Regions from separate parts of the Mesorhizobium sp. M1406 genome, predicted to be linked through region 3. Evidence: predicted binding sites of a transcription regulator. Region 3 holds the regulator's gene; each other region holds the start of a gene.
The links. The regulator LexA, encoded in region 3, represses DNA repair genes until DNA is damaged. The targets are predictions, from matches to a motif close to TGTTCNNNNTGTGTTCNG.
Positions count from the first base shown of each region.

Region 1: a site for LexA is predicted at 1,461-1,478, ahead of dinB (DNA polymerase IV). Genes of this name have one in related genera too.
Region 2: a site for LexA is predicted at 1,406-1,423, ahead of NKH03_RS10450 (ATP-dependent helicase). Genes of this name have one in related genera too.

Region 1 is NZ_JAMYKW010000052.1:6,757-10,033, forward strand. Features, by position in the region: gene NKH03_RS27625 (2OG-Fe(II) oxygenase) at 1-21, shown strand, start outside; gene NKH03_RS27630 (dihydrofolate reductase family protein) at 37-624, opposite strand; gene NKH03_RS27635 (winged helix-turn-helix transcriptional regulator) at 736-1,155, shown strand; gene dinB (DNA polymerase IV) at 1,509-2,756, shown strand; gene NKH03_RS27645 (cupin domain-containing protein) at 2,775-3,277, opposite strand, start outside.
Region 2 is NZ_JAMYKW010000008.1:128,844-132,120, forward strand. Features, by position in the region: gene NKH03_RS10445 (glucose/quinate/shikimate family membrane-bound PQQ-dependent dehydrogenase) at 1-1,155, opposite strand, end outside; gene NKH03_RS10450 (ATP-dependent helicase) at 1,463-3,277, shown strand, end outside.
Region 3 is NZ_JAMYKW010000015.1:41,227-44,503, reverse strand. Features, by position in the region: gene NKH03_RS15215 (ComEC/Rec2 family competence protein) at 1-1,283, shown strand, start outside; gene lexA (transcriptional repressor LexA) at 1,280-2,032, opposite strand; gene kynU (kynureninase) at 2,476-3,277, opposite strand, start outside.

The DNA of each region.
Region 1 (3,277 bases), on a different contig from region 3:
ATTTTTCACGATGCGAAGTGAAGATGGTGAGCCGCCTCACCCCGCCGGAGCATAGCGGTTGATCACCAAGCCGCAGGCATAGGCCTTCGAGCCGAGCAGCGCCAAGTTTTGGAAACCGCCCTGGTCGAAGATGCGGCGTCCGGCACCCAGCACCGCCGGGTTGATGAACAGCTGGAACTCGTCGACCAGCCCGGCCGCGATCAGCGCCGAGGCGAAACCGGCGCCGCCGAAGACGGCCATGTCACCGCCTTCGCCCGCCTTCAGCGTATTGATTTCGCGCGGCAGGTCGCCGCTGGCCAGCCTCGTGCGCTCCCACGCCGATTGCTCAAGCTTGTCGCTCAGCACCACCTTCTGGGCGTCGACGACGCGTTGCGCGAAAGCATAGAACGGGTCGCGCGGAAACTTCTTCGCTGCTTTGCTCCAATGGCTGAGATAGCCCTCCTCCGCCATCTTGCGGCTGAGGAGGATGGTGTCGATGCCGGAAAAGACGGCGTTGAAATCCTGCTTCAGCTCCTCGTCCCAGCCGATATCGTCGCCCCACCCCCAGAGCTGCCAGCGGTGGTCCTCATTGGCGCCGACAAAACCGTCGACCGACATCTGCATCTGCAGGATCAGCTTTTTCATTGTCGTCTCCCGGTCGTCAGGCTCGCAAGAAATTTGGTTTACTTTCGGAACCATTGACCCAAGGTAAAAATGATGTCAATAGTAAAGCGATTTAAAAATGGAAGCATAGAAATGTCGACCCGTGAAAAATCAGGCTGCCCGATCAACCTGTCGCTGGAACTGCTCGGCGACCGCTGGACGCTGCTCATCATTCGCGACCTGGTCTTCGCCGGGAAAAAGCATTTTCGCGAATTCCTGCAGTCCGACGAAGGCATCTCGTCGCGCACGCTGGCCGAGCGGCTGCAGAAGCTGCAGCAGGAAGGCATCCTTACCCGCAGCGAGGACCCGACGCATGGGCTGAAGACTGTCTATCGGCTGACCGAGGCCGGCATCGACCTGCTGCCCGTGCTGGCCACGCTTGGCGCATGGGGCAGCAAGCACCGTAGTGCCGACGACAGACTGGCGCGGATCGCCGACGAGCTAGCGGCGGGCGGCGAGGCCGAACTGGAACGAATGAAGGCGGCGTTGCGAGCGGAGCATGTTGGCTGGTAGTCGCGGTTCCGTGCGCAGCACCACTCTCCTCTGCAAGGTGGCCGCCGCCCCTCATCGCCCTGCCGGGCACTTCTCCCCGTATAGTGACGGGGAGAAGGGGGCTGGCCGCAACGCCGGCATCCATTTTTGCAACGCTGGTGGTTGGCGAAACCGTCGATGAGAGCGCCCCTCTCCGGGGAGAGGATGCCGGCAGGCAGGTGAGGGGCAGCGCTACCGCTGCGGTTTTGGCGACGCATTCGAACCGAGAGCGATTACCTCACCAGGCATTCCGCAAACCGCTCTCCGCTTGACAAATCACCCCCTTTTGTTCTCTATTTGTTCAGGTCTATCAGTAACGTTGGATATGCGGCCGGATGGAAACGACAGCCACCATCCTGCATGCCGATCTCGACGCCTTCTACGCCTCGGTCGAGCAGTTGCTCGACCCGTCGCTGCGCGGCAAGCCGATCGCGGTCGGTCGCGGTGTTGTGCTCGCTGCCTCCTATGAGGCGCGCGCCTTCGGCGTGCGTGGCGGCATGCCGGGACGCAAGGCGCGCGAGCTTTGCCCTGGGCTGATCTTCGTCGGCGGCAATTTCAGCCACTACCAGCGGCTGGGCGACGCGGCGATCAAGGTGCTCGACGATTTCACGCCGCTGGTCGAGCGCATCTCCATCGACGAGGCCTTTGCCGATGTCGCCGGCTGCACGCATTTGTTCGGGCAGCCAGAAGAGATCGCCACGACCATCCGCCGCCGCGTGCGGGCCGAACTCGGCCTGCCGATCTCGATCGGCGTGGCGCGCACCAAGCATCTGGCCAAGATCGCCTCGCAGGTCGCCAAGCCCGACGGGCTGGTGGTCGTCGACCCCGGCAGCGAGCTTGCCTTCCTGCACGATCTGCCGGTCGGCTTGATGTGGGGCGTCGGCCCGGCGACCAGGGCGCGGCTGGCCGAGATCGGCGTCGAGACCATCGGCCAGCTGGCCCGGACCCACAGCGGCGCGCTGACGCGGCTGCTCGGTCCCGCCGCCGGCGAAAAACTCGCCGCGCTGTCGTGGAACCGCGACCCGCGCAAGCTGGAGACGAAGCGCCGGGCGCACTCGGCCGGCGCGCAATCGGCGCTTGGCCAGAAGCCGGCCGTGGCGCGGGTCATCGTGCCCACCCTGCTGCACCTGGCCGACCGTGTCGCCAGCCGGTTGCGCGCCAAGGCGAGGCCCGGCCGCACCGTGACCGTGCGCGTGCGCTTTGCCGATCTCAGCGCCGTCACGCGCTCGATCACGCTCGACCAGCCGATCTCGGCGACAACCATGCTGGCCGAGATCGCCGGCGACCTGGTGCGCGGCGTGCTCGCCGACCATCCGCACGAGAAGCTGATCTCCCTGCTCGCGATCTCGGTCTCACATCTCGAGGAAAGCTTCGAGCTGCAGCTCGAACTGCCCCTCGGCCTCGCCGATGAGAAACGCCGGCCCGGTACCAGGAAAGGGCTGGCACGCTTCGACGCCGACCGCGCCATCGACAAGATCCGCGAACGCTTCGGCAAACAGGCGGTCGGCTATGGCACGGTGGCGCTGGAGGCGGCGCGCTCGGTGCCCGACGAGTTCAGGGAACTGGCGGAGAAGGAATTGTGAGCCGGAGACAGCCGGGCGCTATTGCGTCTCTTCGCCATCCCAGTACCGTCGCACCGCTGCCATGTCGAAAATGCCGTCGCGCCGGCGCAAGGCGTCGACCCCCATCTTGTTGGAATCGGGATAGACGCAGACCTCATTGGGATTGTGCTCGCCGATCATCAGATAGCGGCACGGCCCGGTGCCGCTGTTGAGGAAGGAATGACCAACCGGCCGGCCGGCGGGAAAGCAGGCATAGTCGCCGGCCTTCATCTCGTGGCGCTCCTCGCCAAGCAGCAGCGCCACCTGCCCTTCCAGGATCAGCGCGTGCTCCTCTTCGAGCATGTGGTAGTGCCGGGGCGCCAGGCGCATGCCGGGGGCCGGTGCCTCGATCAGCACGCCGACATGGTAGTCTGGCCGCCCCAGAGCGGCATGGGTCAGATGCCTGGACCGGCCGCCGAACCGCGGGCCGTCACCCTCGACCTCCCATTCGACGGCATCGCTGGCGATCGGCGGGATCGGCGCGGCCGGGGGTTTGGTGACAC
Region 2 (3,277 bases), on a different contig from region 3:
GTTGGCGGTGTAAGTCTGGTCGGCCGCCAGCGGCGTCGTCTGGTCCGGATTGCCGGAATCCCAGTTCCATAGCAGCTTGCCGGTGGCAGCGTCGTAGGCGCGGATGACGCCGGACGGCTCCTGGGTCGAATAATTGTCGTTGACCGCGCCGCCGACGATGATCTTGCCGCCTGATATCAGCGGCGCCGAGGTCGAGTAATAATAGCCCGACTTCGGATAGGGCATGTTGGTCAGAAGGTTCAGCGTGCCGGCCTCGGCGAAGCTGGGGCAGACCTGGCCGTTGGCGGCGTCGAGCGCGATCAGCCGCGCGTCCGAGGTCGGCAGGTAGACGCGGGCAGCGCATGGCTGGCCGGCGGCGATGGCCGCATCGGCATAATAGGACACGCCGCGGCAGGTCTGGTGCTGGCGGTCCTTGTCGAGCTTGACCTTGGGATCGTAGCGCCATTTCTCCTTGCCGCTCGCGGTGTCGATGGCGATGGCGAAATTGTGCGGCGTGCAGATGTAGAGCGTGTCGCCGATCTTCAGCGGCGTCACCTGATAGGTGGTCTCACCGACATCGTCCGGTCCCTTGACGTCGCCGGTGCGATAGGTCCAGGCGGGCTGCAGCTTGGCGACATTGTCCGGCGTGATCTGGTCGAGCGGCGAATAGCGCTGGCCGAACTGCGTTCGGCCGTAATAGTGCCATTCGCCGGCCGGCACATCGTTGCCGAGGTTGGCGTTGGTGACCACCTTGTCGGTGCCGAGTTCGCCGGCAATGTCCTTGGGATCGGCGGTCATCGAATAACCAGCGACGGCAAGCGATGCCAGCACGGCAAGGATGAGCGGCGCGCGCGCGTCGGAGCCGACAAGACCTCGCCTCGCCCAGGGCGTCAGCAGCCATAGCGCCACAAGCACGATGATGCCGCCGCGGGGCCCAAGTTCCCACCAGTCGAAGCCGGTCTCCCAGACGGCCCAGGCCAGCGTTCCGAGCACGATCGCCGCGTAGAGCCACAGCGCGGTCGATCTGCGTCGGTAGAGCAGCCAGGCGGCGATAAGGAAGGCGAGGCCGGCGACGATATAATACCAGCTGCCGCCCAGCGAAGCTAAGCGGATACCGCCGCCGCCGAGCGCCAGGCCTATGAGCAAGAGGACGAGGGAGGTGATGGTGACAGCCAAGATGATACTCCTTCGACTGTTGCGCTTTGCGACGCCAAGGACAGCCCGACGCAATCGTTCCTGCCCCAGACACAACTTTCTCCTGACCGCCGCGCCTGTCAAGTTGGCCACACGCCATGGTGGCAATCCGTCTTGCCTGTATCAGGGTTTCCAGCAGTCTCGGCGCCATGACGACCGACGAGGCGCGCTCGTTCGGTTTTCGTCGCTCTCGGTTACCGCAAGGCCTGAACGGCGATATCAGGCACTTTACCGGAACAAAACGTAGACACTTCTGGTCTTTCGCCCCCGAATCACTACATTCGGGGCGATGTCCGGCTTTTCCGAAGACATGCCCTTTTTCGACGAACCCAATGCGCGGCCCTCGGCCCCGTCGGGCATTGCCGCGCGCGCCATGGCTGCCCGCAGCGGCCACAACAATGCACCAGACTATCTGAAGGGCCTCAACCCGGAACAGCGGCTGGCGGTGGAAACCACCGAAGGCCCGGTTCTCGTGCTGGCCGGCGCCGGCACCGGCAAGACGCGTGTCCTTACCACCCGCATCGCTCACATCCTCGCCACCGGCAAAGCCTTCCCGTCGCAGATCCTTGCGGTGACCTTCACCAACAAAGCCGCCCGCGAGATGAAGATCCGCATCGGCGTCCTGATCGGCGAAGGCAATGTCGAGGGCATGCCCTGGCTCGGCACCTTCCACTCGATCGGCGTCAAGCTGCTGCGCCGCCATGCCGAACTCGCTGGCTTGAGATCCGATTTCACCATCCTCGACACCGACGACGTCGTGCGGCTGATCAAGCAGCTGATCCAGGCCGAGGGACTCGACGACAAGCGCTGGCCGGCCAAGCAGTTCGCCCAGATGATCGACGGCTGGAAGAACAAGGGGCAAGGCCCGGCCGACATCGCCGAGGGCGACGCGCGCGCCTTCGCCAACGGCAAGGGCCGGGAGCTCTACAAGGCCTATCAGGCGCGGCTGCAGACGCTGAACGCCTGCGACTTCGGCGATCTTCTCTGCCACCCGATCCGCATCTTCCGCGCCAATCCGGATGTGCTGAAGGAATACCACAAGCGCTTCAAATACATCCTCGTCGACGAGTATCAGGACACCAACACCGCCCAGTACATGTGGCTGCGGCTCCTGGCGCAGCGGCCCCAGTCCTCCCCCCTTGAGGGGGAGGTGCCCGCGAAGCAGGCGGAGGGGGTCGCCGCAGAAGGCACCGCCCAGTCATCAAACACCTTGGCGTCGAGCACTGCCGCGCGGACCCCACCCGACCGGGCTTCGCCCGGCCACCCTCCCCTCAAGGGGGAGGGAAACTCGCGCACCGCCACCGTTAATATTTGCTGCGTCGGCGACGACGATCAGTCGATCTATGGCTGGCGCGGCGCCGAGATCGACAACATCCTGCGCTTCGACAAGGATTTCCCCGGCGCCACCATCATCCGGCTGGAGCGCAACTACCGCTCGACCGCGCACATCCTTGGCGCCGCCTCCCACCTCATCGCCCACAATGAGGGCCGCTTCGGCAAGACGCTGTTCACCGACCGGAACGAGCCGGAGGACGGCAAGGTGCATGTCCACGCCGCCTGGGATTCCGAGGAGGAAGCCCGCGCCGTCGGCGAGACCATCGAGACCTACCAGCGCCAGAAGCACAATCTCAACGACATGGCGATCCTGGTCCGCGCCTCCTTCCAGATGCGCGAGTTCGAGGACCGCTTCGTCACGCTCGGCCTCAACTACCGCGTTATCGGCGGCCCGCGCTTCTACGAGCGCATGGAGATCCGTGACGCGTTGGCCTTCTTCCGCGTCGCAGCACAAGGCGCCGACGACCTCGCCTTCGAGCGCATCGTCAACGTGCCCAAGCGCGGCCTGGGCGAAGCCACCATCCGCCAGATCCACGACACGGCCCGCGCGCTGCGCGTGCCGATGCTGGAAGCCGCCGCCAAGCTCGCCGAAAGCGACGAGTTGAAGCCGAAGCCACGCGCCGCCTTGCGCGAAGTCGCGGCCAACTTCGAGCGCTGGCAGAAGGCACTGGAAACCACGCCGCACACCGAACTCGCCGAGACCATTCTCGAAGAGAGCGGCTACACCGACATGTGGAAGAACGACCGCTCGGTCGAAGCGCCTGGCCGG
Region 3 (3,277 bases):
CAGGCATCGTCGTCGCCGCCGAGCGCAGCTTCATAATGCTGGCAGTGATGCTGATTGCCGTGCTGTTCGATCGGGCGGCACTCACCATGCGCAATCTAGCAGTTTCAGCGATCGCCGTCATCGTGGTGTCGCCGCATGAAGTGGTCGGCCCGAGTTTCCAGATGTCCTTCGCCGCAACCGCGGCGCTGGTCGGCGCCTATGCCGGCTGGTCGGAGCATCGTGCGGGAAAGACGAGACCACCGCCGCCAAAGCGGTCGCTGCCTGGTTTCCTGACGCGAAAATTCCTGCTGGCGGCAGGCGGCCTTTCCATGACTTCCATCATCGCCGGCGGCGCCACGGCGCTGTTTGCCATCTGGCATTTTCAGCGTGTGTCGCCGCTCAGCCTGTTCGCCAATCTGGCGATCATGCCGATCGTATCACTGGTCGTCATGCCTTTCGCAGTCCTCAGCGCACTGGCGATGCCATTCGGCGCCGACGGCCCCTTTCTTTATGTAATGGGCAAAGGCCTGACGGCGATGATCGCAATGTCCGGATGGATTTCCGAGCGTTCGCCAGTCGACGCAATCGGCTTGATTTCGCGGCAGTCTGTCCTCCTGGTGGCGATTGCCCTTGTCATCGCGACGATGGCGACGACATGGCTGCGGCTGGCAGCTCTTCCTTTCGCGCTTGCCGGCCTGCTGACGGTCTCGGACACGCGCGCACCCGACGTGCTGATCTCGGAGGACGCAAGGCTGGTCGCGTTGCCGATCGGCGGCGGCGAACTCGCGGTCAGCCGGGCCAGGCCGAACGAATTCACCGTCGACAACTGGAAGCGTGCGCTGACATCCGAAAGCATCATCGTGCCGGAGGTGTTCGACGAAGGCGACGGTCAATTCGACGTCGCGGATGCGGCTGAAATGCCGCCGGGAGCACCGTTCTATTGCACTTCAGGCGTTTGCGTCGCCAGGCATCCGTCCGGCGCGTTCATTGCCTATGTCGAGGACCGAAAAGACACCTGGAAAGCCTGTGGTTTCGCCGACCTGATCGTCATCAATGACGCGACGGCCTATGACGCCTGTCACAACCCGCTGGTTCTCGTTATCACCAAACGGCAACTGGCCCGCAAAGGCAGTGCTGCCGTCTTCTTCGATCGCCAATCGGCGACCGCGCCGGCGACAATCAGCTTCGCCGTGGACAGGCCATATCGGCCCTGGCACGCGCAACGCAAGTTTTCACGCGAGGCGAGGGGACTGCCGCCCTTCAAGAGACCCGAGAAGCCAGTCGTTGAACCGCAGCTGCCTTAGTAGCGGCGGATCAGGCCAACGAGCTTGCCCTGCACCTTGACCCTGTCTGGCCCGAAAATACGGGTTTCATAGGCCGGATTGGCGGCTTCGAGAGCAATCGAGGCGCCCTTGCGGCGGAACCGCTTCAGCGTCGCTTCCTCTTCATCCACCAGCGCCACGATGATCTCGCCAGGGCTCGCCGTATCGGCATTGCGGATGATGACGGTGTCGCCGTCGAAGATGCCGGCCTCGATCATCGAGTCGCCCTTGACCTCCAGCGCATAGTGCTCGCCGCCCATGATCATGTCTGGCGGCACCGAGATCGAATGCGTCTGGTGCTGGATGGCATCGATCGGCACACCGGCGGCGATGCGCCCCATCACGGGGATCGACACGGCGGCGACCACGTCGTCGTCATTGCCTGCTGAAGACATCCGCGAAGACGCTGGCCTGATCTGCCGGCCAAGGCCGCCCTGGCCGAGACTGGCCTGACCAAGACTGCCCTGGATGACGCTTGGAGAAAACTTCTTTGCCGCGTTGAGGCCGGGTGCGATCGAGTCCGGCAGCCGCAGCACTTCCAGCGCGCGTGCCCGGTTGGGCAGCCGGCGAATGAAGCCGCGCTCTTCCAGTGCCGTGATCAAACGATGAATCCCGGATTTGGAGGCAAGGTCGAGCGCCTCCTTCATCTCGTCGAAGGATGGCGGAATGCCGCTTTCCTTCAGGCGTTCATGGATGAACATCAGCAGTTCGTGTTGCTTGCGCGTCAGCATGGCGGCCCCCAGGTACCTGAAACCAGAATCGGAAAAACAAACCCAGAACAAACACTATCTGTTCCAGTTGTGTTCCGCAACTGTTTAAAGTTTAATGAATTTATTAAGGGGGTCGAAATTATTGGCGCTCGCCAGCGGGCCTCGTCGACGACTGTATGCCGTCACAATGCGCTTGCCGGCATTGAAATTGTTATGGTTAATGGGCTGTGGCCCACCTTGGCTCAAGCCTGGCATGAGCTGCCCATGGATCCGCGACGGGCGCATTTCCAGCTTTCCGGGCGTTCGTTTGCCGTGAACGAAACGAAGCCAAAATGCCAACCTTGGTTAATCTATTGCAGCCTGCGCTGGCTACCAGCGGCGAACGCATTCGCGAGCCGAAAAATTCGTCCTCCGTCATCCGACCTGGGGGCAAGACGCGACGACAGATCGTCGGGACGGCCGCGTCAGGTTACGGCCTCCTTGACGGCGAAACGCTGGTCCTTCCATGCACTCGTGCGCAGAATGTCTTCCAGCACCTCGACCGCCAGCCACACGTCCTTGTAGCCGACATAGAGCGGCGTAAATCCGAAACGGATGGCTGACGGCGCGCGGAAGTCACCGATCACGCCGCGCTCGATCAGCGCCCGCATGATTTGATAGCCCTGATCGTGAAGGAACGACACCTGGCTGCCGCGCTTGGTCGCATCTCGGGTGCTCTCCAGCGTGAGACCATAGGCGCCGCACTTCGCTTCGACGAGCTGGATGAACAGTTCGGTCAGCGCGACGCTTTTCTTTCGCAATGCCGCCATGTCGACGTCGTTCCAGATGGCGAGCGCACCTTTGAGCGCCCGCATCGACAGGACCGGCTGCGTGCCGCACAGAAAGCGGCGGATACCGGTGCCGGCAACATAACCCCGTTCGAAGGCAAAGGGCCTCGCATGCCCCCACCAGCCGCTGAGTGGCTGGCTGATCTCGCCGTGGTGGCGCTGGGCGGCATAGATGAAGGCTGGCGCGCCCGGACCGCCGTTGAGGTATTTGTAGGTGCAGCCGACAGCGAAATCAGCATTTGCATGATCGAGCTCGACCGGCAGAGCGCCCGCGGTGTGGCAGAGATCCCAGACGATCAGCGCTCCGGCCGCATGGGCCTTGCGCGTCAGCGCCGTCATGTCGCGCAGTTCACCGGATTTGTAATTGACGTGGTTGACCAGCACCACCGCGACGCTTTCGTCGATCAGCTCCTCGATGGTTGGCGCGTCGACGCCCGCG